Latilactobacillus sakei subsp. sakei DSM 20017 = JCM 1157: one gene and its partner. The protein of the gene in region 1 interacts with the protein of each later gene in a pairwise test. Links are inferred from orthologs where the notes say so. Each region holds a gene or a part of one and is shown on either strand. Other genes may lie near its edges. The genes, in order: rplK and prmA.

What was found.
Region 2: the proteins of rplK (region 1) and prmA interact in binary tests that used the Escherichia coli proteins (3 or more experiments, as listed by UniProt). The link is inferred for Latilactobacillus sakei subsp. sakei DSM 20017 = JCM 1157 from one-to-one orthologs.

Annotation. Positions count from the first base shown.
Region 1 is NZ_AP017929.1:777,322-794,048, reverse strand. Bases 7,444-10,427 are described here. They hold rplK (50S ribosomal protein L11), read right to left. Parts: upstream 9,157-10,427; coding sequence 8,731-9,156; downstream 7,444-8,730. Other genes in these bases: LEUCM_RS03910 (alpha/beta fold hydrolase), read right to left, coding at 9,282-10,139; rplA (50S ribosomal protein L1), read right to left, coding at 7,943-8,632; ade (adenine deaminase), read left to right, coding at 7,444-7,885. Also shown: LEUCM_RS03960 (dihydrofolate reductase family protein), read left to right, coding at 1-399; phnX (phosphonoacetaldehyde hydrolase), read left to right, coding at 1,011-1,808; LEUCM_RS03950 (hypothetical protein), read left to right, coding at 1,811-2,041; rplL (50S ribosomal protein L7/L12), read right to left, coding at 2,139-2,507; rplJ (50S ribosomal protein L10), read right to left, coding at 2,572-3,075; LEUCM_RS03935 (acetate/propionate family kinase), read left to right, coding at 3,391-4,575; LEUCM_RS03930 (NCS2 family permease), read left to right, coding at 4,769-6,127; more of ade, read left to right, coding at 6,143-7,443; transcription termination/antitermination protein NusG, read right to left, coding at 10,546-11,094; preprotein translocase subunit SecE, read right to left, coding at 11,192-11,371; rpmG (50S ribosomal protein L33), read right to left, coding at 11,381-11,530; LEUCM_RS03890 (sigma-70 family RNA polymerase sigma factor), read right to left, coding at 11,656-12,216; LEUCM_RS03885 (NYN domain-containing protein), read right to left, coding at 12,294-12,827; 23S rRNA (guanosine(2251)-2'-O)-methyltransferase RlmB, read right to left, coding at 12,831-13,718; LEUCM_RS03875 (Mini-ribonuclease 3), read right to left, coding at 13,705-14,112; cysS (cysteine--tRNA ligase), read right to left, coding at 14,109-15,515; LEUCM_RS03865 (PIN/TRAM domain-containing protein), read right to left, coding at 16,305-16,727. UniProt on the Escherichia coli protein: Forms part of the ribosomal stalk which helps the ribosome interact with GTP-bound translation factors.
Region 2 is NZ_AP017929.1:1,695,168-1,701,970, forward strand. Bases 77-2,879 are described here. They hold prmA (50S ribosomal protein L11 methyltransferase), read right to left. Parts: upstream 2,028-2,879; coding sequence 1,125-2,027; downstream 77-1,124. Other genes in these bases: LEUCM_RS08465 (hypothetical protein), read right to left, coding at 77-318; LEUCM_RS08470 (16S rRNA (uracil(1498)-N(3))-methyltransferase), read right to left, coding at 358-1,113; LEUCM_RS08480 (DUF3013 family protein), read right to left, coding at 2,091-2,615; LEUCM_RS08485 (hypothetical protein), read right to left, coding at 2,759-2,879. Outside these bases: more of LEUCM_RS08465, read right to left, coding at 1-76; more of LEUCM_RS08485, read right to left, coding at 2,880-3,145; LEUCM_RS08490 (hypothetical protein), read right to left, coding at 3,178-3,624; LEUCM_RS09920 (hypothetical protein), read right to left, coding at 3,725-3,889; ybaK (Cys-tRNA(Pro) deacylase), read left to right, coding at 4,012-4,518; LEUCM_RS08500 (hypothetical protein), read right to left, coding at 4,599-4,841; LEUCM_RS08505 (DUF4064 domain-containing protein), read left to right, coding at 5,135-5,527; LEUCM_RS08510 (hypothetical protein), read left to right, coding at 5,548-6,252; LEUCM_RS08515 (DUF6978 family protein), read left to right, coding at 6,342-6,803. UniProt on the Escherichia coli protein: Methylates ribosomal protein L11.

The DNA of each region.
Region 1 (16,727 bases):
CAAGGTGTCGATACCATTATTATGGGCCGTAAAACTTATGAACAATGTATCAAACTGGCTGGGACCTATCCTTATCAGGAAAAACAAAGTTATGTTTTTTCTAAAACACTCCACGATACCGCCGACCGCACCAATGTGGTCACCGGTAATGTGCCAGAATTCGTCCGCCAATTAAAAGCACAAGATGGTGGCAATATTTGGTTAGTTGGTGGCGCTGAAACGTTCACAATGCTCTTAAAAGCACAACTAGTGGATGAACTAATCATCACTATCGCTCCCGTTTTACTAGGCGACGGTATTTCCCTCATCAGCACCCACTTAACGGACATGCCATTAGAATTAAGTAAAACCCGCCAACTAGGCCAATTCGTAGAACTAACCTATAAAATTAATTATTAAAACGAAGTGCGTTCAAAGTAGACACATGCTGAGGATTAGCTTAGTCTATCAAATAAGTGACCCTGTCACTTATTTGATAGACGGTGCTAAACGCAAGCATGTACATTGAAAAGCACGTTACAATCTGAGTGCGTTCAATGCGGTTATGTTCTGAGCATTAGCATAGATAGGCGAATGACCGATGCAATCGGTTGTTTGACTAGCGGTGCTAAGCACAGGAACATGCATTGAAAAGCACGTTATAAATCTAAGTGCGTTCAAAGGTGGTCAACCTTCGAGCACTAGCTTAACAAGACGGATAATTGCTGAAAGTAATTATTTGGCTTGTGGTTGCTAGGCACAGAAGGTTACCTTTGAAAAGCACGTTACAATCTGAGTGCGTTCAAGTACTAACTTAACCGCCATACGTCCAAGACAATTTGTCTTGGGCGTTTTTTATTTGGCCACTCTCCTCATGTTAATCAGTGTCATTGACAATTACCAAATTGAGAGAACCCAATGTTTTCAATTCCATTACAGAACGTTTACTGAAAACGAGCTGGAGATTTACAAAGTTTCCCTATACTGAATTTGTACTTCAATATTGCAACGACATAAGGAGGCTTTTTCACATGACGGATATTCAATGCGTCATTTTTGATTGGGCAGGGACTATAATCGATTTTGGCAGTTTAGATCCAGTATTAGCATTTCAAAGTGCGTTTAACGCTGCCGGCATCCAAATCGATACCGACAGAATTAGACAGGATATGGGCATCGAAAAACATGAACACATTGCCAAACTCGCTAAAATGCCAGAGGTACAACGTGCTTGGTTTGCAAAATACAAACGCGGGATAACCGATGCCGATCAATTGCAACTCTTTAACTATTTTGAACAATTCTTGCTCAATCGCTTGAGTACAGAAACAACACTGACCCCTGCAGTTCTTCAAGTCCAAACTTATTTAAAAGCACATCATATCCACATCGCGACAACGACCGGCTACACCAAAGCAATGCTCGCAATCGCCGCTAAGCAAGCAGGACTACTTGGTTATCATCCCGAACTGATGGTTTCAAAAGAAGACGTCGCTGCTGGTCGGCCAGCACCCGATATGATTAACCACATCATGACTGCGTTCAATATCACCGACCCGCAAACAGTCGTTAAAGTCGGTGACACCGTTATTGATATGCAAGAAGGCAAAAATGCCGGCGTCTTAACCGTTGGCCTTATCGAAAGTAGTAGCCTCCTCGGATTAAACAAAGCGGAACTCATTGATCTCCCTCAAAAAATACGGCTTGCTAAATTTGCAGAAATTACTAAAACCCTTAAGGAAGCTGGCGCTGACTATGTCATTCATAATCTCAGCGAACTACCGGCCATTCTTGCAAAATACCAAACACCACAAAAGGAGCACGCCTAATCATGAACCAACCGTATTTACTTTTAACCCCTGGCCCCCTCAGCACATCAGCCGCTGTCAAAGAAGCTATGCAAGTCGACCTTAGCACCTGGGATCAAGACTACCTCGCCATCACCGAAGATATCCGTCAACAATTGGTTGCACTCGCCCAAGCCAAGTTAGACACCTACACCGCCGTCTTATTACAAGGCAGTGGCAGCTACGGCGTCGAAGCGGTGCTTAACACGGTGTGATTGCCATCAACGGGGCTTATGGTAAACGAATGGCCGATGAAATAAGCTATAAAAAAAGAACCCCACAAATGTGGAGTTCTTTTAGAAATAAAGGAAATTATTTCAAGTTAACGACAGCGCCAACTTCTTCTAATTTAGCTTTCATTTCTTCTGCTTCGTCTTTAGAAACGTCTTCTTTAAGAGCTGAAGGAGCGTTATCAACTAAGCCCTTAGCATCTTTCAAGCCTAAGCCTGTGATTTCACGAACGGCTTTGATAACTTTAACCTTTTCTTGGCCGATTTCTGATAATTCAACAGTAAAGCTGTCTTTTTCAGCTGCTGCGTCTGCGCCAGCTGCACCTGCTGCTGCTACTGGAGCTGCTGCAGAAACACCGAATTCTTCTTCGATTGCTTTAACTAAGTCGTTTAATTCTAAGATTGATGATTCTTTTAATTGATCAACAATTGCATTTACGTCTAATGCCATTTTTGTTTCCTCCATTTTATGGGTAATATTTTTTTGATAACACTTTTAACTACACAATTTTAAATTATGCAGCTGGTTCGTCTTTACTGTCGGCAACTGCTTTAACAGCATATGCGACATTGCGGACTGGTGCTTGTAATACAGAAAGTAACATTGATAATAAACCGTCGCGACTTGGTAATGTAGCCAAGGCGTTGATTTCATCAAGTGTTGCCACTTTACCTTCGATCATACCACCTTTGATTTCAAGTGCATCAGCACTCTTAGCAAAGTTAGCGATGATCTTAGCTGGTGCAACAACATCTTCGTTAGAAAATGCAACTGCAGTAGGGCCAGAGAATGTTTCATCTAAACCTTCGTAACCAGCTTTGTCTGCTGCACGACGCAAGTAAGTGTTTTTAACAACTTCCATTTGTACGCCAGCTTCACGTAATTGTTTACGTAATTCAGTAACTTGTTCTACTGTTAAGCCACGGTAATCCATAACTACGATAGAAACAGCGTTATTAAATTTTTCAACAACTGTGTCAACAATTTGTGCTTTTTTTGCAATGATTGTTTCGCTCAATTGATTCACCTCCATTAGATTTGTAAAACTTGTGGTCAAGAGTCTCTTATAAAATAAAAAACTCCATGTCCACCAAGACATAGAGAGGGATTTCAACGTATCTTCCTCGGCAGGATATTAAGCCTATTGGCACCTGAGTCTTCGGTAGCATAAATAACCAACTACAAATATAGCATGTAAAAAGCATGCCGTCAATGCTAATTTAACTATAAATATTTATTATAGCAGCATTACCTTATGCTTATTTTATTTTTCTGAAAATAGCGTATAAAATATAGTTATTCAAGAAAATTAAGATAGTAGAGGTGTTTCTTTTTGAACAATATTTTAGTTATCAATGCTGGTAGTTCATCCCTAAAGTGGCAACTATTTCAACAAACCGATTTAAGCTTAGTGGCTAGCGGTTTGATGGAACGGATGAATACCCCCGAAGCGCGCTTTACTTTTAAATTTAACGGCCAAAAAGAACAGGTCGCAATCGCTAATCTAACCTATGAAGATGGCGTTATTCGTTTATTGAAACAATTACAAGACAATGCCATTATCGACTCGCCTAGCGACATTGTCGCAGTTGGTCACCGAGTGGTTGCCGGCGCAACAACGTTTGAAAAATCAACGTTAATCACCGCTGATAATTTGGCAACCCTCAAGGCACTCGATAAATACGCACCATTACACAATCCTGTTCAAGTGGATTGCATTGAAACCTTAACGCATATCTTACCAAATTCAGTGCCCGAAGTCGCTGTCTTCGATAGTCAATTCTATCTAGATATGCCAGATGCAACCAGTTTTTATGGACTTCCTTATGAAGATAGCCAAAAATACCAAATCCGTAAATACGGCGAACACGGTATTAGTCACGGCTATATCTTACAAGAAACAGCTGACTTTTTAAACCAACCAGTCGCAGATTTAAAATTGATCACCCTACATCTTGGTGGTGGTTCTTCAATCACAGCTAGCCAAAATGGCAAACCAGTCGATACATCAATGGGCTTCACCCCACTTGAAGGTCTTCCAATGGGCACTCGTGCTGGTTCGTTAGATGCTGCTATTGTTCCCTTCTTAATGAATGAATTAAATAAGAGTGCCGACGAAATCATCACGCTCTTAAATACAGAATCAGGAATTCTCGGCGTTTCAGGTATTTCTGCTGATATGCGTGATATCCAATCATCATTGGCGACTAATCCTCGTGCCGAATTAGCTTATGATATGTTCATCACTTCTGCTGCTAAATTTATCGGTAGCTACTACGTTGAACTTGGCGGTGCCAATGTCATTACTTTCACAGCCGGAATTGGTGAAAATGATGCTAAAATGCGCGCTGATGTCTGCGACCGCTTAGCCGTTTTAGGCGTTAAGATTGATCCAGAACGGAATGAACAAGGCCATGGTGCGCGTCAAATTAGTACCGACGATTCAGCTATCAAGGTCTTGATGATTCCTACTAATGAAGAATTAGCGATTGCCAAACAAGTTCAAGCACTCGTTTAAATTTAATCGATAAGCATTTAAGGTTTTACACCTTAAATGCTTATTTTTGTACCTAAATAATTCGCTTTTGTATTAATAAACGAACTTTAATTGTATTATTTTTATGATTTTTCGTATTTAGTCTTAAAAAATAAGACCTTTTGGTGTACAATAAGGCAATAGTTCTTATTTCAAATAAATTAAGAGGTGCATTATGGACAAGAGAGTTGATTCTATATCAGAAACACGAACGAATTGGGTAGAACGTCAATTCAAAATTAAGGAAAGTGGTTCAACCCTTAAGACTGAAATCATCGCCGGGATTACAACTTTCATCGCGATGTCATACATCCTATTCGTAAACCCTACAATTTTAGGAGATGCTGGTTTAGATAAAGGCGCCGTCTTTGTCGCCACAGCACTTACCGGTATCGTCGGTTGTTTAGCAATGGCCCTCATTGCCAACTACCCAATCGCAGTTGCCCCCGGACTTGGTAGTAACGCCTTTTTCGCCTACTCTGTTGTTTTAGGCATGGGCATTCCTTGGCAGACAGCTTTAGCCGGTGTTTTTGTTGCTTCCTTACTCTTCATGCTTGTCACTGTTTTAAAAGTTCGTGAAGTGGTGATTAATGCCATTCCCGCCAATCTCAAATCTGCGATGGCTGTTGGTATTGGGTTATTCATCGCTTTTACCGGTTTAAAACAAGGCGGTCTAGTGGTTGCCAGCGCCAAATCTTTCGTTACCATCACTAACTGGTCTAATCCGCATGTTTGGTTAACCGTCTTCGGTCTGATCTTAACAGTCGCTTTACTCGCTCGTAAAATTCCTGGCGCCCTCTTCATTGGGTTAGCCGCTACTGCCATCATGGGTGTCGTTACCGGTTTAATCGCAATGCCAACCGGTGTTGTTTCTTCAATTCCTAGCCTCGCACCAACTTTCGGTGTGTCTCTCATTCATCTTAAGGATGTTTTCTCAGTTCAAATGGCGGTCGTTGTTCTCGTCTTTTTCTTCAGCGTGTTCTTCGACACAACTGGGACCGTGATCGGTTTAGCCCAACAAGCCGGCTTCATCAAAGATAACAAAATGCCTAAAGAAGTCGGTAAAGCCCTCTTCGCAGATTCAACCTCAATGATTGCCGGTTCCGTCTTTGGCTCAACGCCAACTGCTTGTTATATTGAATCTTCAACCGGGATCGCCGTTGGTGGCCGTACCGGTTTTACCGCAGTCGTTGTCGCCATCATGTTCGCTCTTAGTTTATTCTTTTCACCTTTATTAGCAGTTGTAACATCTGAAGTAACTGCTCCCATTTTAATTATCGTTGGCTCCTTCATGATTAAATCAATCGCCAACATTGATTGGTCTGAATTTGAAACAGCATTCCCTGCTTTTATGATCATCCTTTGTGTCCCATTAACCTACAATATCTCATACGGCTTGGCTTTTGGTTTAATCTCATACCCCATCACAATGATTGCGGCTGGTAAGGGTAAAAAAGTGCATCCGATTATGTACGTTGCTGCCCTCTTATTCTTAGTCTTACTCTTTACAATGCACGAATTACCCGGTAAATAAAAAGGAGTTTTTAATATGGATAAATCAACTTTAAAGCAACTCATCGATCAAGCTGCCGGTCGCAAACCAGCCGACACAATCATCAAAAATGCTAAAATTGTCGATGTCTATAACGCCCGGATCATCGAAGGCACTCTCGCTATCGCCGATGGCCGTTTTCTGGGAATTGACGCAGCTTATACAGCCGACAATGTTATTGACGCACACGGTCAATACGTCGTACCCGGTTTGATTGATCCTCATATTCACATCGAATCAGCTAACGTATCACCCGCCGTTTTCGGCTCACTCGTGACACCGCATGGGACGACCACCATTCTCGCCGATCCCCACGAAATCGTCAACGTCGCCGGTATGCGCGGTCTTGAATACATGGTTGCTTCTGCCAAAAATACAGCACTCGACATCAAGTATACGATGCCGTCCTGTGTGCCTGCTGCAAATCCAACCCTCGAAACATCTGGTGCTGTCATTACCGCAGATGAGATTAAACAATCTTACGACCAAGGACTAACTTATGGCCTTGCCGAATTCATGAATTATCCCGGCGTCGTCAATGCCGACGATGGCGTTTTAGATGAATTATTAGTTTCACTTAACGCACATAAAATGATTGATGGCCATTCACCCGCATTACACGGTCAAGGTCTCAATGCTTATGCAGCCGCAGGAGTTCACAACGATCACGAATGCACACAAGTTGATGAAATGCTCGATCGTATCAGTCGTGGTATGTACGTTTACCTCCGTTACGGGACAGTTTCTAAGAATATGCCAACGCTTTTAAAAGGCGTTACGCCTCAAAACGCACGCTTCTGTTGCCTCTGTGGTGACGATTTACAATCTGTTACCCTTCGCGAAACTGGCCACTTGGACGAAAGCATTCGTGTCGCCGTTCAAAACGGAATTGATCCGCTAACCGCCATTCAGATGGCCACCATCAACACAGCTCAATGTACCGGCCTCAGCGATCGTGGTGGTATTGCGCCTGGTCTCAAAGCTGATTTCTTATTGGTCGACGACCTCGAACACTTCAGCGTTAACCAAACCTTTATTGATGGTCAAAAGATTGCTGCAAACGGCGCTTACTTATTAACAACTGATGATTCCGTCGCCGGCTTTTATGATCTTCTAGAAACCGTTCATCTCGACAATTTTTCAGCTGATCAATTAAATCTCAATCTCATCAGCGACAAAGCCCACGTGATTGGCTTACAAAGCATTAGTCGCACTCAAAACCTTGTCTTGCCTGTTACACACGATGCAGATGGTGATTTTCACTACAATCCTAGCGAAGATATCGTTAAAGTTGCCGTGATTGAACGACATCATTTAACCGGCAATGTCGGGGTTGGCCTTTTAAGCGGCTTTGGCCTTCAAAATGGCGCGATTGCTACCAGCATCGGCCATGACAGCCATAACTTAGTCGTTGTCGGCACTAACGACGCGGATATGGTCATGGCCATCGATGCGCTCAAAGCTTGCCAAGGTGGCGGTGTTGCCGTTCAAAATAGTCAGGTAATCGCAACCCTTCCATTTGTAATTGGTGGTTTAATGAGTACTGAATCAATTGATTCACTCATCGCCCATCAAAAAGCATTTAATACCATTTGTCATGAACAACTCAACGTCACTGCCCAATTTGATCCGATTATGAAACTCGGCGCAATGCCACTCGATGTGATTCCAAACTTACGAATTACTGATAAAGGCTTAGTCGATGTGACTAAATTTGAAATTATTGATATCAATGCCTAATCAACGGCACAAAAAAAGCGTTCATCCGAAAGGATGAGCGCTTTTTGCATTACCAACTTAGAAGCTAGCAATATCAACTTTGACACCAGGGCCAAATGTTGAGCTAACTGATAAACTTGTAATGTATTGACCTTTAGCTGAAGCAGGACGAGCTTTGATGATCACGTCTTGCATAGCTTTAAAGTTTTCTACTAATTTAGCAGCATCGAATGATACCTTACCGATTGGTGCGTGAACGATACCAGCTTTATCAACACGGTATGCTACTTGACCAGCTTTAATGTCGTTAACTGCTTTAGTAACGTCCATTGTAACTGTACCAGTCTTAGGATTAGGCATTAAGCCTTTAGGTCCCAAGACACGGCCTAAACGACCTACTTGAGCCATCATTGGTGGTGTAGCAACGGCAACGTCAAAGTCTAACCAGCCGCCTTGGATCTTTTCAACTAAATCTTCTGCACCGACTACGTCAGCACCAGCAGCTTCAGCTTGTTTTGCTTGTTCGCCTTGAGCGAAAACAATAACGCGTTGTGTCTTACCTGTACCATTTGGTAGTACGACAGCACCACGAATTTGTTGATCAGCTTGTTTAGGATCAACGTTTAAACGATATGCAACTTCAAGAGATGCATCGAATTTTGCAAAATCAACTTTCTTTACTAAGTCGATTGCTTCTTCAACAGTGTATGCTTTAGCAGCATCCACTTGTTTTGCAGCTTCTAAATAATTTTTACCTTTTTTAGCCATTAGGGTTTTCCTCCTTGCAATTGTGGTGAACGGTTTTTGACCTCCCACTTGATTTTTCAACTTTCATTGAAAATCCGACTGAAAGTGTCAAGCATGAATTAACCTTCGACAGTGAATCCCATGCTTCTTGCAGTACCTTCAACCATGCGCATAGCAGCTTCAACGTCTGCAGCGTTTAGGTCTTGCATTTTAGTTTCAGCGATTTCTTGCACTTGAGCTTTAGTTACAGTTGCAACCTTCTTAGTGTTTGGTTCGCCAGAACCTTTTTGAACACCTGCAGCTTTCTTTAAAAGAACTGCTGCTGGTGGTGTCTTTGTAACGAAATCGAATGACCGATCCTCGTATACAGTAATGACAACAGGAATCAATAAACCAGCTTGGTCAGCTGTACGTGCATTGAAATCCTTTGTAAAGCCCATGATGTTGATACCAGCTTGACCTAAAGCTGGACCTACTGGTGGTGCTGGAGTTGCTTTACCTGCAGGAATTTGAAGTTTTACGATGTTTGCTACTTTTTTAGCCACGAAACATACCTCCTTAAGTCCGTGATGTGGTTAAGATGGCCATTATATTTGGTCTCCCACTAGTGTATGAAAACATACTCTCATAATATACCAATCAATTCTGAAAAATGCAAGCTCTTTTAAAATTAGTCTTGCCACAAAAAATCACTAATTGCCTGATCGACTAACCGATTTTCGTGCAACATGCTGTGAGCCCCACCGGCACCTCTGACGAGCATTTCTTGATACCGGTCGATTCGCCCCCGCAATAAACTACGCAGCGCAAAACTGCTATCAACGGCCACTGAGCCGTCGTGACGGCTAGTGCCCAACAATTCGCCAGCGACATTCAAAATACTAATTGCCGTTGGAAAATGCGCTACTCGTTTGGCCAAATAATTATAATTGGCCGTTTTTTTGCGTGGTCCCCGTTGCGTTAATTCGCTCCAAAAGACCGTTGCAGTATCCGGCCCAATCGACGGATCATTAACCGGTGCTGCTAGTAATACGACTGCTTTAACTGGCACGGCAGTCGGCTTTAATAAGTAACGTAATACTGTGATGGCCCCCATCGAGTGTCCCACCAAATTAATCGTGGTTACGTCGTAATCTTTTTTCAAGATAGCCACAATTTGGCTGAGCCAGCGAACTTGATCCTGCACATCAGCGTGATTATTTTGAAATAGGACTTGGATCGTCGGATTACTGGCCGTCAATTCTTGTGGGCCTTTAAACGTTAAGGTCCCGTCGGCAGCAACTTTGATAACTAACGCTTTTTTGGCGACCCCCGTTTTTTGCAGACGCATCAATAAATGCCCCATAGAATACCGATTACCCCGATAACCGTGGATAAACAACGTCGGTGCTGTTTCATAATGCGTTAGTCGTGGACACCAGTGATGCTGTACGTGAGCTAATTTATAATAATCGAGCCCAATTAAACTCACTGCTGCCACAACTAAAATAACAATGACTGCTAATAACTGATTAATAATCTGCCACATATTCATCACATCATTCTGTCTAAAATAAGAAGTGCGTTTGAAACGCTTTGACTTTGAGCATTAGCACAGAAGTCAGTTTCAAAAAGCACGTTTCCACTATTAATATTCGACTATCAAATAAGGGACCGCAACAAAAATTACTTTTGTCACGGTCCCTCGATTATTACTTAAACGTGCTTTTACCAGTAGCTTTCTGTGCTTTGCTACACTTATCAAACCGGCGATTGCATCGCCAATTCGCCAAGTTGGCAAATGCTCAAAAGCTAACCACTGGTAATGCACTCTTAATTAAACGTGTTCTATAAGCCATATCCTTGCGGCTAACGCCGAATGCCAAACGATTGCTTGCAGCAATCATTCGCCACTCTCTGTTAGTCCTCAGGATATACCCGGCTTATGGCGCACTCTAAACTAATTCGTCTACTTGATCGTAGTCTAATTCTGTTGCCGTTTCACGGCCGAACATATCGATATTAACTTTTAACTTCATCTTTTCGTCGTCAACTTCTGTAATTTGACCAACTAAACCAGAGAAAGCACCATCAACGATTTTAACAGATTCGCCCACTTTGAATTCAACATCCAAATGACGTGTGCTCATGCCTAATTGACGTAAAATTTGGCTAATTTCATCGTCCAATAATGGGGCTGGTTTACTACCGGCACCGTGAGAACCAACAAAGCCAGTTACACCAGGTGTATTCCGAACAACGAACCAAGCTTCGTCTGACATCACCATTTCAACCAAAACATAGCCAGGGAAAGTTTTCTTCATATCAACTTTATCCTTACCGTTTTTGATTTCATGTTCTTCTTCTTCAGGTACAACAACGCGGAAGACGTTGTTTTCCATTCCCATTGATTGGGCACGAGATTCTAAGTTCGCCTTAACTTTGTTTTCGTAGCCTGAATAAGTGTGTAATACGTACCAGCTTTTTTCGAGTGATTCAACCATGTTTGTTCTCCTTTAAATACCAAAATAAAAAAACTCCGACCACGCGAAGTTTTCTGCTTGCCACAAGTATAGCAAAACCAGCTTCATTAAGCTAGTTTTAAAAAATAAATAGTTCAAGAAGTTTGAGAATTGCTAAGTCAACGACGCCAAAGAAAATTGCGTATAAAACTGATGTCATCACAACAGTTGATGTATCCTTACGCGTTTGTTTGGCATTAGGCCAAGTAACAATTTTCATTTCTTCAACAACGCTTTTTAAAAACTTAATCATCTTCATCCTCCTATGTTAACGTGTTTCTTTATGTTGTGCGTATTGTCCGCAATGTTTACAATATTTGTTTAACTCTAGACGTTCTGTCCGATTCTTGTTTTCAGCAACGTAATAGTTACGTGAACCACAGACAGTACAGGCTAAGGCGACTTTCTTAACACCCATGACTAAAAGCCCCTCTCTAAGTGATGTTTATCCCATTCACTTTATCATGTGCAGGCGAACCTGTCAATCTTAGAATCCATCAACAAAAGCGGTGAACCCGTTTAGTCCGGTCCCACCGCTTTTGGTTAACGATTCTCTTGATAATACCGTTTTAACTTAGTCTGGCACCTTGATTGGCCTCGTTTCAACTGGTCAATCGTACAATCGAGTTGGCAACAAGCTTCATCAATTGAAAGCTGCCCGGTCAGCACCCGAAACGACACTAATTCAAAAGGCGACAGCGTTTCAAGATAACATCTCAATTCAAACTGCGATTGATAGTAAGTCATCGTATCTTCTGAAATCGCGTCGTGTTCCGGCCGCTCCGCAATCAATACTGCCTGACGATCACCTCGCCGTTTTTGTGCGAGTTCTCGTCGTAGTAAATTTAAAATGTGGTTTTTAAACCGTAATTTATAGAAACTCCCAAAACTTTTGCCTTTTTGACAATCGTAACATTGGCAAGTTTCGTAACAAACAATCCGGGCTTCTTGTAACCAATCGTCTTCATCGAATAACCGGATATAATATGGCGCCACGGTGTGATACACCATCGGCAAATACGCCTTGAATAATACATCTAGTGCTTGTGAATCATTCTGAGCCACTGCTGCAATCAGCAGTTCGTCGCGCTTTGTTTGTTCCATTGACCGAAACTCCCTTCACGCAACAACCATACTGTTATTTTAGCAAGAGTTTGCCCAATCTGTAAGCGAACGCCTGTTTAATCAGTCTTTTCGTCACTCAATTGGTCGCGCATCTGCGCTAAACGTTCTAATTGATCGTCATTCCACGGCCGATTACGTTGCATCACCTTACTGTGATAACGTTTAGCGTCATGGTCAATCTCGCGGTGCGTCCGCTTAATCTCGCGATAGAAATCATGCGAAGATACCCGCAAAGCCCCCCGCGAAAAGATTGTCCATTGTTCAGCTTGATCGCTTGAAACGACGGTGACCTGATTAATTGGTGACATCAATTTACCAGCTAAGGCTTCAATATAACTATCAGCGGTTTCATCTTCTTCAGTAAAAACGACCTCAAGATTATATTGCTCATAGCTTTGTTTAATCCCTGGCACATACATCGCATCAAAGACGAGGATAATTTCGATTTCGCGAAACTTCCGGTACTCCGATAATGTTTGCAATAAACTATCACGCGCATCTGCCAAGTGATCATTTTGCTTTAACTTATTTAATTCAGGCCAATTACCAATAATATTATAACCATCTGCAATTAAAATCTGCTTTTTCATAAGCTATACCAAAGGTTGACGGCTATTATAAGCCTGATACATGAGAACCCCCGCAGCAACACTGGCATTTAAACTTTGCACGTGACCCACCATTGGGATTGTCAAAGTTTGATCAACTTCTTTTTTAACGATTGGTGAAAGCCCCTTGCCTTCGTTACCAATGATTAAACCGATTGGGCCCTTAGCATCCCACTTACGATAGTCGGTGCCGGCCATGTCGGTGCCAAAAATCCAGAGACCGCGGTCTTTAAGTTTTTTGATTTCTTGCGTTAAGTTCGTGACGCGCGCAACTGGAATATGTTCGATCGCACCCGTTGACGTTTTAGCAACTGTGGATGTTAATCCAACAGCACGGTGTTTTGGAATGATAATTCCGTGTACACCAACTGCATCAGCTGTCCGCATGATTGAACCCAAGTTATGCGGATCTTCCAAGTTATCCAAGATTAAGATAAAAGGTTCTTCTTCTTGCGCTTTGGCCTTAGCAAAAATATCATCAACACTCGCATATTCAAACGGTGCGATTGCTAAGATAATCCCTTGGTGATTTTGACGATCGCTCAATAAGTCCAACTTGTTCTTAGGCACATTTTGGATGATCAATCGTTTTTCTTTCGCTAATTTAACGACATCGTGTACGAAGTCAGCTTTCAAACCATCTTGAAGGAAGATTTTGTTAATCTTCTTGGCGTCGCTCGTCTTCAATGTTTCTAAAGAAGCATGTTTCCCGATGACGAAATCAGTTTGTTCTTCAACCGCTGCTTCTTCTACAGGTGCTGCTGGTTTCTTGTTAGCTGGGCGCCGTGTTGGCTTAGCAGTATTTTTAGCCGTCCGACGACTATTAAATTCATTATTCTTCTGATTATAAGATTGGTTATTATTTTTTCTCATGGGTCCTCCCAGCGTCGACTTGTTGAATACACCAGTGGGCTAATTCAGCGACGCGCTCTTGTTGTTCAGTTAAGTATAGATAGCCAAAAACCGCTTCAAAGCCAGTTGAGGTCCGATAAGTCGAAACACTCGTATTCTTGGCTTTCGTATAACTTTTGGCATTTCTACCGCGTTTAAAAATATTCATTTCTTCTTCTGCTAAATAGTTATCATCGATCATCAAACCAATCAAAGCAGCTTGCGCTTTAGCAGACACATAGTGTGTTGCGACTTGTTGCAAGCGAGTAGGTTTGGTTAAGCCGAGTTCTAATAAATGGGCCCGCACGTAAACTTCATAGGCTGAATCCCCCATGTAAGCTAAGGCAATCCCGTTTAGTTGTAAAGCATTTTTCATGCGCGTCTCCATCTCATTCCTTGTGGTGTATCTTCCAAAATAATCCCTTGATCCTTCAATTGGTCCCGAATCGCATCACTCTTGGCGAAATCTTTAGCTGCTCGAGCGGCTTGGCGTTCTTCAATTAAACTTTCAACTTCTGTATCCAATAATTGGTCCGCTTTAAACGCAACACCAAAAATGGCTAATAGTCGCGTTAAACGAGTTGCCAATGACGTTAATGTATCGGCTTGAACCGTTGTCTGTTCCAAATATTGGTTACTTAATTTAGCAAGTTCGTACAATTGGGTTAAGCCGTTTTGAACGTTAAAATCATCGTCCATCGCTGTGACAAAAGCTGTTTCCAATTCAGCTGCCTTATCCATCACAATTTGATCTTCGCCTGGTTCAGCCGTTGCTTGACGGAAAGCCAGGTTATCAAGTGTTGTCTTCAAGCGATCCAAATTAGTTTGGGCTTCTGCCAACAATGATTGGCTGTAGCGAATTGGCCGCCGGTATTGCGTACTACTCATCAAGAAACGCAATGCTTGTGGATTAACTTCTTGAATCAAATCGTGAACCGTCACGAAATTGCCAAGTGACTTACTCATCTTTTGATCGTCATCCCCAACCGTTACAAACCCATTGTGTAACCAGTAGTTCACAAAGGTTTTGCCAGTCTTGGCTTCACTTTGGGCAATTTCATTTTCGTGATGGGGGAATTCCAAATCTTGGCCGCCACCATGAATATCGATCGTATCGCCTAAGTATTTAGTCGACATCACGGAACATTCGATGTGCCAGCCAGGTCGGCCCTTGCCCCAAGGTGATTCCCAAGCAATTTCGTTGCCTTTTTCAGCTTTCCATAAGGCAAAATCGATTGGATCTTCCTTACGCAAGGTTTCTTCAGTAGCTGTATGTTCGCTGGCACCTTGTTCGAGTTGATCAAGATCTTGACCAGCAAGATGACCATAAGCCTTAAACTTACGAGCCCGGTAATAAACATCGCCGTCAACAGCATAAGCATAATCTTTAGCAATCAAATCTTGAATAAACGCTATGATTTCTTCAAGATTATCAGTTGCTCGTGGATTAAGCGTTGCTGGTTCAATATTGAGGGCTTTAGTGTCTTCTTTAAAGGCCGCAATGTAGCGGTCCGCTAATTCAGGCACGGTGATGTTTTCCACGTTAGCCGCTTTAATCATCTTATCGTCAACATCCGTAAAGTTTGAAACGTAATCAACTTGATAACCGCGGTATTCGAGATAGCGGCGAATCGTATCAAACGCAATCGCACTACGCGCATTACCGATATGAATATAGTTATACACAGTTGGCCCACAGACATACATCTTAACGCGGCCTTCTTCAAGGGGTTTAAACGTTTCTTTTTGGCGTGTGAGGGTATTATAAACAGTAAGCATCGAATCTTCCTTTCTTAAACGTGCTTTCATTAACAGCTTTTTCCGCTTAGCTATGTATTGCAAACGACCGACTCTGTCGGTCATTCACAACACTGTGCTAATGCTCAAAAGCTACCCGTTAATGACGCACTCTTCTTTTAAACGTGCTTTTTGGTTGCAACAACTTCCGCTTAATCTAAAATTACAAATAATCCTAAAACCGGGATTATTCGTAATTTTTTATTAATACTCAGTTGCTGACCGCATCCAAGAGCACTCTTCTTTTAAACGTGCTCCTGCAGGCATATTTCTGTGCTTAACCAAATTTACCAAACCGGCGATTACATCGCCAATTCGTCAAATCCAGTTAATGCTCGAAATATAAGCGCCCGCTGTTGCACTCTTCTTTTAAACGTGCCTTTTCAGGCATCTCCCTCCGGTTAACCCTGAATGTCAAACGATTACTTACAGCAATCATTCGCCATTCTGTGTTAATCCTCAGGAGATAACCGCCTGAAAAAGCACTCTTCCAAATAAAAAGCGCCCTTTGTTAATTAACAAAAGACGCCGGTTGAGCGTGGTTCCACTTTTCTTCGCAAAAATGCCTCAAGCAGATAACGGTGTCCCGACTAGTAGCCAAAGTCTACTAGCATCTCCAAGGTGCATTTCGATTAACCCAATTACTTCTTCACAGCGCCCAGAAGCTTTCTGAAAATCCGGCTAATCTACTTCTTCTCTTCATCAATTTATACAATTTAGTTAGTCTCAATAATACCGATTATTGGTGACCGTGTAAAGTCATCTGAATGCTTATTTTTCATTCAAGCCTTTTTGTTGATGCGCTGGTTTGGCGAAAATCATCCGCCCAGCAGCAGTTTGTAAGGCACTTGTCACAATCACATCTAATGGTTTATTAAGATAATGTTGGCCATCTTCAACAACAATCATCGTCCCGTCTTCAAGGTAAGCGACCCCTTGTTGACGTTCGGTTCCGGCTTTGACCACTGTGACAGTCATCGCTTCACCAGGTAAGACAGCTGGTTTCAACGTATTGGCCAATTGATTGATATTAAACACAGGAACGTTTTGGAATTCACAGACTTTATTTAAGTTGTAATCATTTGTGACCACAATTCCGTCTAGCAACTTCGCTAACTTGACTAATTTGCCATCGACTTCCGTTAAATCTTCGAAATCACCATCGTACATTTCGACAGATAAACTTTCGTCCTT
Region 2 (6,803 bases), 910 kb from region 1 along the record:
AATACCCAAATAACTTAATAAGAAGTAAATTGGGATAAACCAATAATTATAATCTGCGAAGCGGACAACAACCATTAAGGCAAATAAAACTGGCAGATAAAAAATATTATACCAAGGGGCGTGTGTTTTCTGAATGCGATAGCCGATGAAAAAGGCTGCACAGCCATTAATTGCCATAAACAGCAACCCAATGCGCCACGTTTTACTAATTGATAACCAACCGAAAACGAGTGGCAATACAACGGCAAGGAGTAACGCTACTAAGAAGTAACGGACCCAAACTTGCTTTAAAAAGCGATTATTTTTAATTTTATCCATTGTGAAGCCCCTCTATAAAAATTATTATTACCTATCATACTATAAAGTACTCAATTCTGTCACATATGAAATTGCGCTTAGTAGATATAGCGGTGCTGTTTCGGCCCGTAAAATTCGTGGTCCCAAACCAGCTAACAAGAAACCTGCTGCTTGTAAGGCCTCAATTTCCTTTGGTGCAATGCCACCTTCTGGCCCAAAAACACAGATTAAACTTTGCCCTGGTTGCGCTGATTGTAGGCTTTGAACCAATTGGCCGTGTTCACCGGCTTTTGCTGATTCTTCGTACGCCACTAATTTAATGTCCGCTGATTCTTCAGCAATTGCCGTTAAACTCGCGCGCCATTCAATCACTGGCACATGGGTTCTATGCGCTTGTTCAGCCGCTTCTTGGGCAATCTTTTGCAGACGCGCTAGTTTCTTCACCTGCTTTTTAGCATCCCAACGCGCTACTGAAAATTGACTATTACAAAAGATAAAGCGATGTGTGCCTAATTGCGTCCCCTTTTGAACGATCCAATCGGTCTTATCACCTTTAGAAAGGCCACAGACAATCGTCGTTTCAATCGGCAGCTCAACATCTGTTTCCACGGCTGATTCAACTGTCACAGTCGCTTGTTTTTGCGTCGCATCTGCTGATTGCAATTGTGCGATAAAAGCTAATTCTTCTGGCGTCACGATTTCAATCTGATCGCCAACTTGCATACGCATCACCTTGAGCATATGATGCGCCGTTTCACCGGTTAATTGTAATGATTGATCAACCTTCACGGTTTCTTCAATAAAATAACGTTGCATTCATTTGACCTCTAATCTTCGTCCGTCTTTAGCCGCGTAATCAAGCCGACCCAATCACCCATATGAAGGCTTTCTTCAACCATTAAGCCGTTAGCGCTCAACGTTTCGCGAATGACTGCTTCTTTTTCAGTGATAATCCCAGCCAATAATAAGTGGCCGCCTTCTTTTAATAAGGCCGGCACTTGTGGAATCAGGGGCACTAAGACCACTGGTAACATATTGGCGACGATTACGTCAGCCGCACCAGTAATGCCGTGTAATAAATCGTTTGGTTTGGCAATGATGCCTTGTGTAACGGGGTTCAAATCAAAATTAGCCACCGCGGCATCCACTGCGACTTGATCTACATCGTACGCGCGAATATCTTGAACACCTAAATGAGCTGCCGCAATACTCAAGACACCAGAACCTGTCCCAACGTCGATCAATTGTTCACCGCCGCGTAAAACCATTTCTAACATTTGTACTGAAAGATGCGTCGTAGGATGCGTCCCAGTACCAAAAGCCATCCCTGGATCCATTCGGATTAAAGCTTCACGTTCATCTGTTGGTTGGTAATCCGTCCAACTGGGCACAACCGTTAAGAAACGGGTTAGACGGGTTGGTTGATAATACTTTTTCCATGCAGTTGCCCAATCATCATCGGCCACTTGTTGTAGATTAACGCTACCTTCACCAATTGATAAGCCGAATTCCGTGAGTTGTAACACGCGTTGACGAATCAACGGTAACTTTTCAGGAACAAAAACCGTTTCTGGGAAAAAGGCACTGACTGCTGCCACATCTCCGACTAAAGTATCGTTAATTGAGGCGTCTTCAATTTGAATGCCCTCGGCGCCAGCTTCGGTTAAAATATTTGCGATCGCTTCAACTGCTTCATTGACAGTTGCAACTGTGACTTTCGTCCATTCCATGTATTCTGCTCCTTAATGATTAAAACAGGCCAAAAGAATTTGACCTGTCGCTGAAATCTATTCTTAGTATTTAGGGTAAGTGTAGTATTTTTTAGCTAAGTCATCACTGGCTTGAGCAACGGTTGCTTGGAAAACCGTGTCATCCCAGTCCAAGATAAATGTTTCGTCATCTGATTCATCGTTTACAAAGGCAGCTAAGTGATCTTCGCCGTCATCTAATAGGTCTTGGAGATAATTGAAAACACCACGCCCGACTTGGGCATTCAAACCTTGGCGGCCAGAAAATGGAATGACAGCTAAATAGTTATCAGCATATTCAAAACCGTCGATTTTGCTTTCATCGAAGAATAAAATTGCATCTTCATAACTAATTTCATCTGATTCATTTAATTCGCCATTTTGATCTTCGACAGCCAATTCTTGGCTCTTCGTCACATTTAACGTGAATTCTAATTCGATCGCCCGTGATTGTTTATCCCAGTTGATGTTGATATCGCCGCTAAATTGTAAATCATCTAATTCTGCTTCAAAAAATTCTAACATGTTTTTTTCGACCATAATTGTCACCGTATCCTTTAATTTGTTCATTCATCGGCTATCAATAACAGCCGAACACCTGCTAATATCATACCTGATTACGCAATGAATCTAAAGCACTTATCATCTGAAACACAAAAAAAGCCGTGACAATTGTCTCCGGCTTAATCGATTTCTGATTGAAACGTCCAATTTTAGTCGGCCTTTTTTTGGCCCCAATAATTAATATCCATTGTATTAGCATCATAACGGTGAAATTCAATGCCTAAATCTTCAAGCGAGTGACTCATAACCCGCCCGTATAAACGCATATCAGCTTCTTCCGTATTATCCGCTGGTCGAATCGCGTGCATTAAAATAAACTTCGCCATTTCTTCTTGAACCGATGGGATAATCTCTGACAAAGGATCAAAGACCATCGTTACGAACCGAATCTCGTTGCTATCACCATCTTGCGTGAGTGAAACAAGTGGAAAACCGCCGAAATTCTGTCGCTGTCCTAAATAGGCTAGTAACTGATCAATCTGTTCTTTGGTAAAGCCTGATTTATAAAAAAGAAAATGCCAAGTCTGTCTATTCATAATGTCACCTGCTCAAATTTAAATTACCTTTATTATGCCATATCAGCGGTTGAAAAACTAACCATAGAAATCGCATGTAAAACTGTGTTAATTTGTTCACGTTGTGTTTCTTGATCATGACGCGCCGCTAAAACTTGCGCATAAACTTCTTTAGAAGGCCCTTCAAAAGAATGAACCATCGTTTCTGTTGCATCAACGTAGTGTTCAAGTGCCGTAATTAATTGCTGATTAATCGTGACAAACGCAGTTGGTGGTTGCACCGCAGCGACTTGAGTAACAAATGCCCGCAGGACCGTTAAATTTTGGTCAACGTAATGATCCAGGGTCGCTAACGTTTCACCGACTGTGCATCTTCCTAAAATAATATTCCTACAAGTTTGCGTACACTCGAAAAACACCGTTTCAAATACAGCGAATCTCTCGAGCAGTTGGTTCACCTGAACCACATAGCTTACAGCCGGTATTGTCTTGGTTGTCATCGATATCCGCTCCTTTAATTTTTCAATTAGTCAATAACTGACTTAAGCATAGATTATCAAAATAATTGGAATTTATTAAAGAATAAGCTCATACGAATCACTATTTTTTGTGAATTGGTTGCTGATATGGTTTGGTTAACCCCGAAAAGGCCACCCGAATCTTCTGATAATGCGCATCGTTATCCCTTGCTTGACTGACCAATTGCGTAAAATCATGTGCTTGAACACCACTTACTGTTTCTTGCCGTTTTCTAAACCATTTCATCACAATCAACTCCTTATTTAAAGTCATTATACCCCTATTCAACATTAATGGCGGTCCTTAAATTTACATTTTTAACAAATTGCCGTAAACTAACTATAATTACTAAAGGAGTGGCATCTATTTTGGGTAAAAAGAAAAAACAAGGACAACTCGCAAAGACCCTTGTCGAAAAAATATTAGACAAACAAAAGGTCGCCTATACACAATTTGAGTTTCCAACACACGAAGAACATCACGTCGCACAAATGCAGGTCGATCACTTGGATATTGATGAACATCTCATCTATAAAACACTCGTGCTCTCGGGCAAACAAACCGGCCCAATTGTCGGTGTCGTCCCCATCGATTGTCATTTGGACGAAAAGAAACTCAGCAAGATTTCCGGTAATAAAAAAATCGCGATGGTCCCTTTAAAGGATCTCGTAGCAACAACCGGGTACGAACATGGCGCCAATACGCCCGTTGGTATTTGGGAAAAAGCACATTTTCCAATCTATATCGACCAACAAGCCGAAAAAGAACCTTTAATCTTTGTTTCATCAGGTAAAATTGGCCGTTCAATCCAGATTAACCCCCAAGACCTGAGCCGGGTGGTCTCAGGCACTTTCGCAGATATTAGCGAAGACTAAAAAAAGGACATCAATTTGCCAATGTAATCACTACAACGAGTGATTTAACATTGCGAATCGATGTCCTTTTTTAATTCATATTAATCTAAATAGCCTGCTAAGTTGTGATTAGAAACAATCACCTTATCCTTCAACAAGGTTGGCGTCTTCACAATATTGTGAATGACCGTTTGTGGGGTCACACCCGCTTGCGCTAAAGTTGTTAGTGCATCGGATTTTACCACTACCTTCTTAATCGACTGACATAGTTTGATCGTTGCAACATACTGTCCCTCATCTTGCGCTTCGGTAATCTCGTATTTCCCATAAAAATGTTTGTTCACGGTCACTCATCTCCTTGTAAAAAGGATAACACAGTTAATCGTTTTATACAAATTACTAATTGTACAATAAGGTAAAACTATGTGTTCGGAGAACGATTACATATCACCCTACATTTAGATTCTATTTTTAATCATACTCTATTATTTTCTTTTTCTTCTATATAATTAAATGATTTTTATAACAAGTTTTGATATACTAATTAACAATGTGAAAAAGTGGTTTTATCAATAATTATTATTGAGTCCAAATACTGACGACTTAAAAAGCTGTATATATTATTGGAGGATTTGAAATGAGCACTAAAATTAAAGGTGCAGACGGTAAAGTTTACAAACAAGTCAGCGAGAATCAAGAAAGCCAACATTCACGTACAGCTGAAATGATTTTGGGAATCATGGGTGGCGTATTTGGGATTATCGCTGGTGTCTTTTCGTTCTTAATGGGTGGTTTTGACAGTGCAATCAACAATACTTCATCAAGTAGCTTGTTTGGATTGGGCTTCGGTTGTGTTGTCGCAAGCATCGTTGCAATTATTTTAGTATGTATGATTAATAAAAATCGCGTTGTGATGGGTTGGTTAATCATTGTCTGTGGCATTTTAAATATTGTTTTTGTTTCAGCATTTGGTGTTTTAAGCGGAGTATTAATAATTGTCGCAGGAATTCTTGCACTTATTAGAAAATAATTTTTTGGGGGTAATAAATTATGTCAAAAAAAATTCAAGATGAAAACGGGAATACTTTTGTAGAAGTTAAACCTTTGTATAAGCGCTGGTGGATCTGGGTTCTAGCAGTTGTCGTTATTATATTTATTTTCGCAGCACTTTCAGGGGGTAGCGATGATACTAAAGAATCAAATGCAACAGCTCACACAACAACTTCTGCTGAAAAAGGAAATTCTAAAAATAGAACCGATAATTCTAATAGTTTAACGATTGACTATAACAAGGTTCCTATTATTTCGGAAAAGACTTACAAACTTTCCGTATCTGACACTACTTGGAACTCGGCTTCTGTTTCTATTTCAAGCGCAAGAGTCATTAAAGTAAAACCTTTTGAATACAATTCAGAATCCGGTAAAAAGGCTGAAGGTTTAATTATTCTAAATGTAGCAGTTAAGCCTTCTCGTGATTTAACTGCTACATTCCCTGATCAAGGAACTATCATTACAAACGACGGACAACAGCAGGAGGCTATTATGCCTTCTATGAAGGGTGTAACAACTAATTGGGGTGGAGATATCGCTAACGGAGCCAATAAATCGGGTGACGTCATTTTCCCACTAGAAAAACTAAATAATATTTCCGATATTAAATCTTTAAGATATAAGTTTAATGCTAGCTATGATACTGATGATTACGAAGATGAAAATTCTAATCATAACTATGATTTAACTATTAATTTAGACTAATTATAAATACCCTCCACTCTGGTGAGACAGCCGCGTTCGATTCGCGGCTGGGGATTAGGCGATAACTTTCCCCATGAAAGGAATCAATAATGGAACTACTACTAACTCAACACGAAGCTGATGATTTAATTGCATCCCTAAAAAAATTAACACAAAAAACAACTAGAATCCTAACAGATGGCGATCGCGGAATAGTTAACATTTCCTCAAATTCTGGAAGGAAATTTTCTTTACGGTACTTCTATTCAAGCAACAATATTCATCTACAATTTATGGATGAAAAAATAAAATTAACTCTTATCAGAATGAATTTAAATGATAGTTTTCATAAAAATTCTACTGGCGAAAAGATATACGGAAACAGAGTTAATATATTTTCGGAGGATGAATTTTATTCAAAAGGAGATGGAACAACCCATACAAAAGCATCCCCTCTTCCCAAGGGCGTTTTAAGAAATACTAGGGATATTCTAGAAGCAATAGACGACCTTTTTAACTATACTAATACCAGCAACCGTGATAAACTTCAATTAACAATTCCGCAACCATTA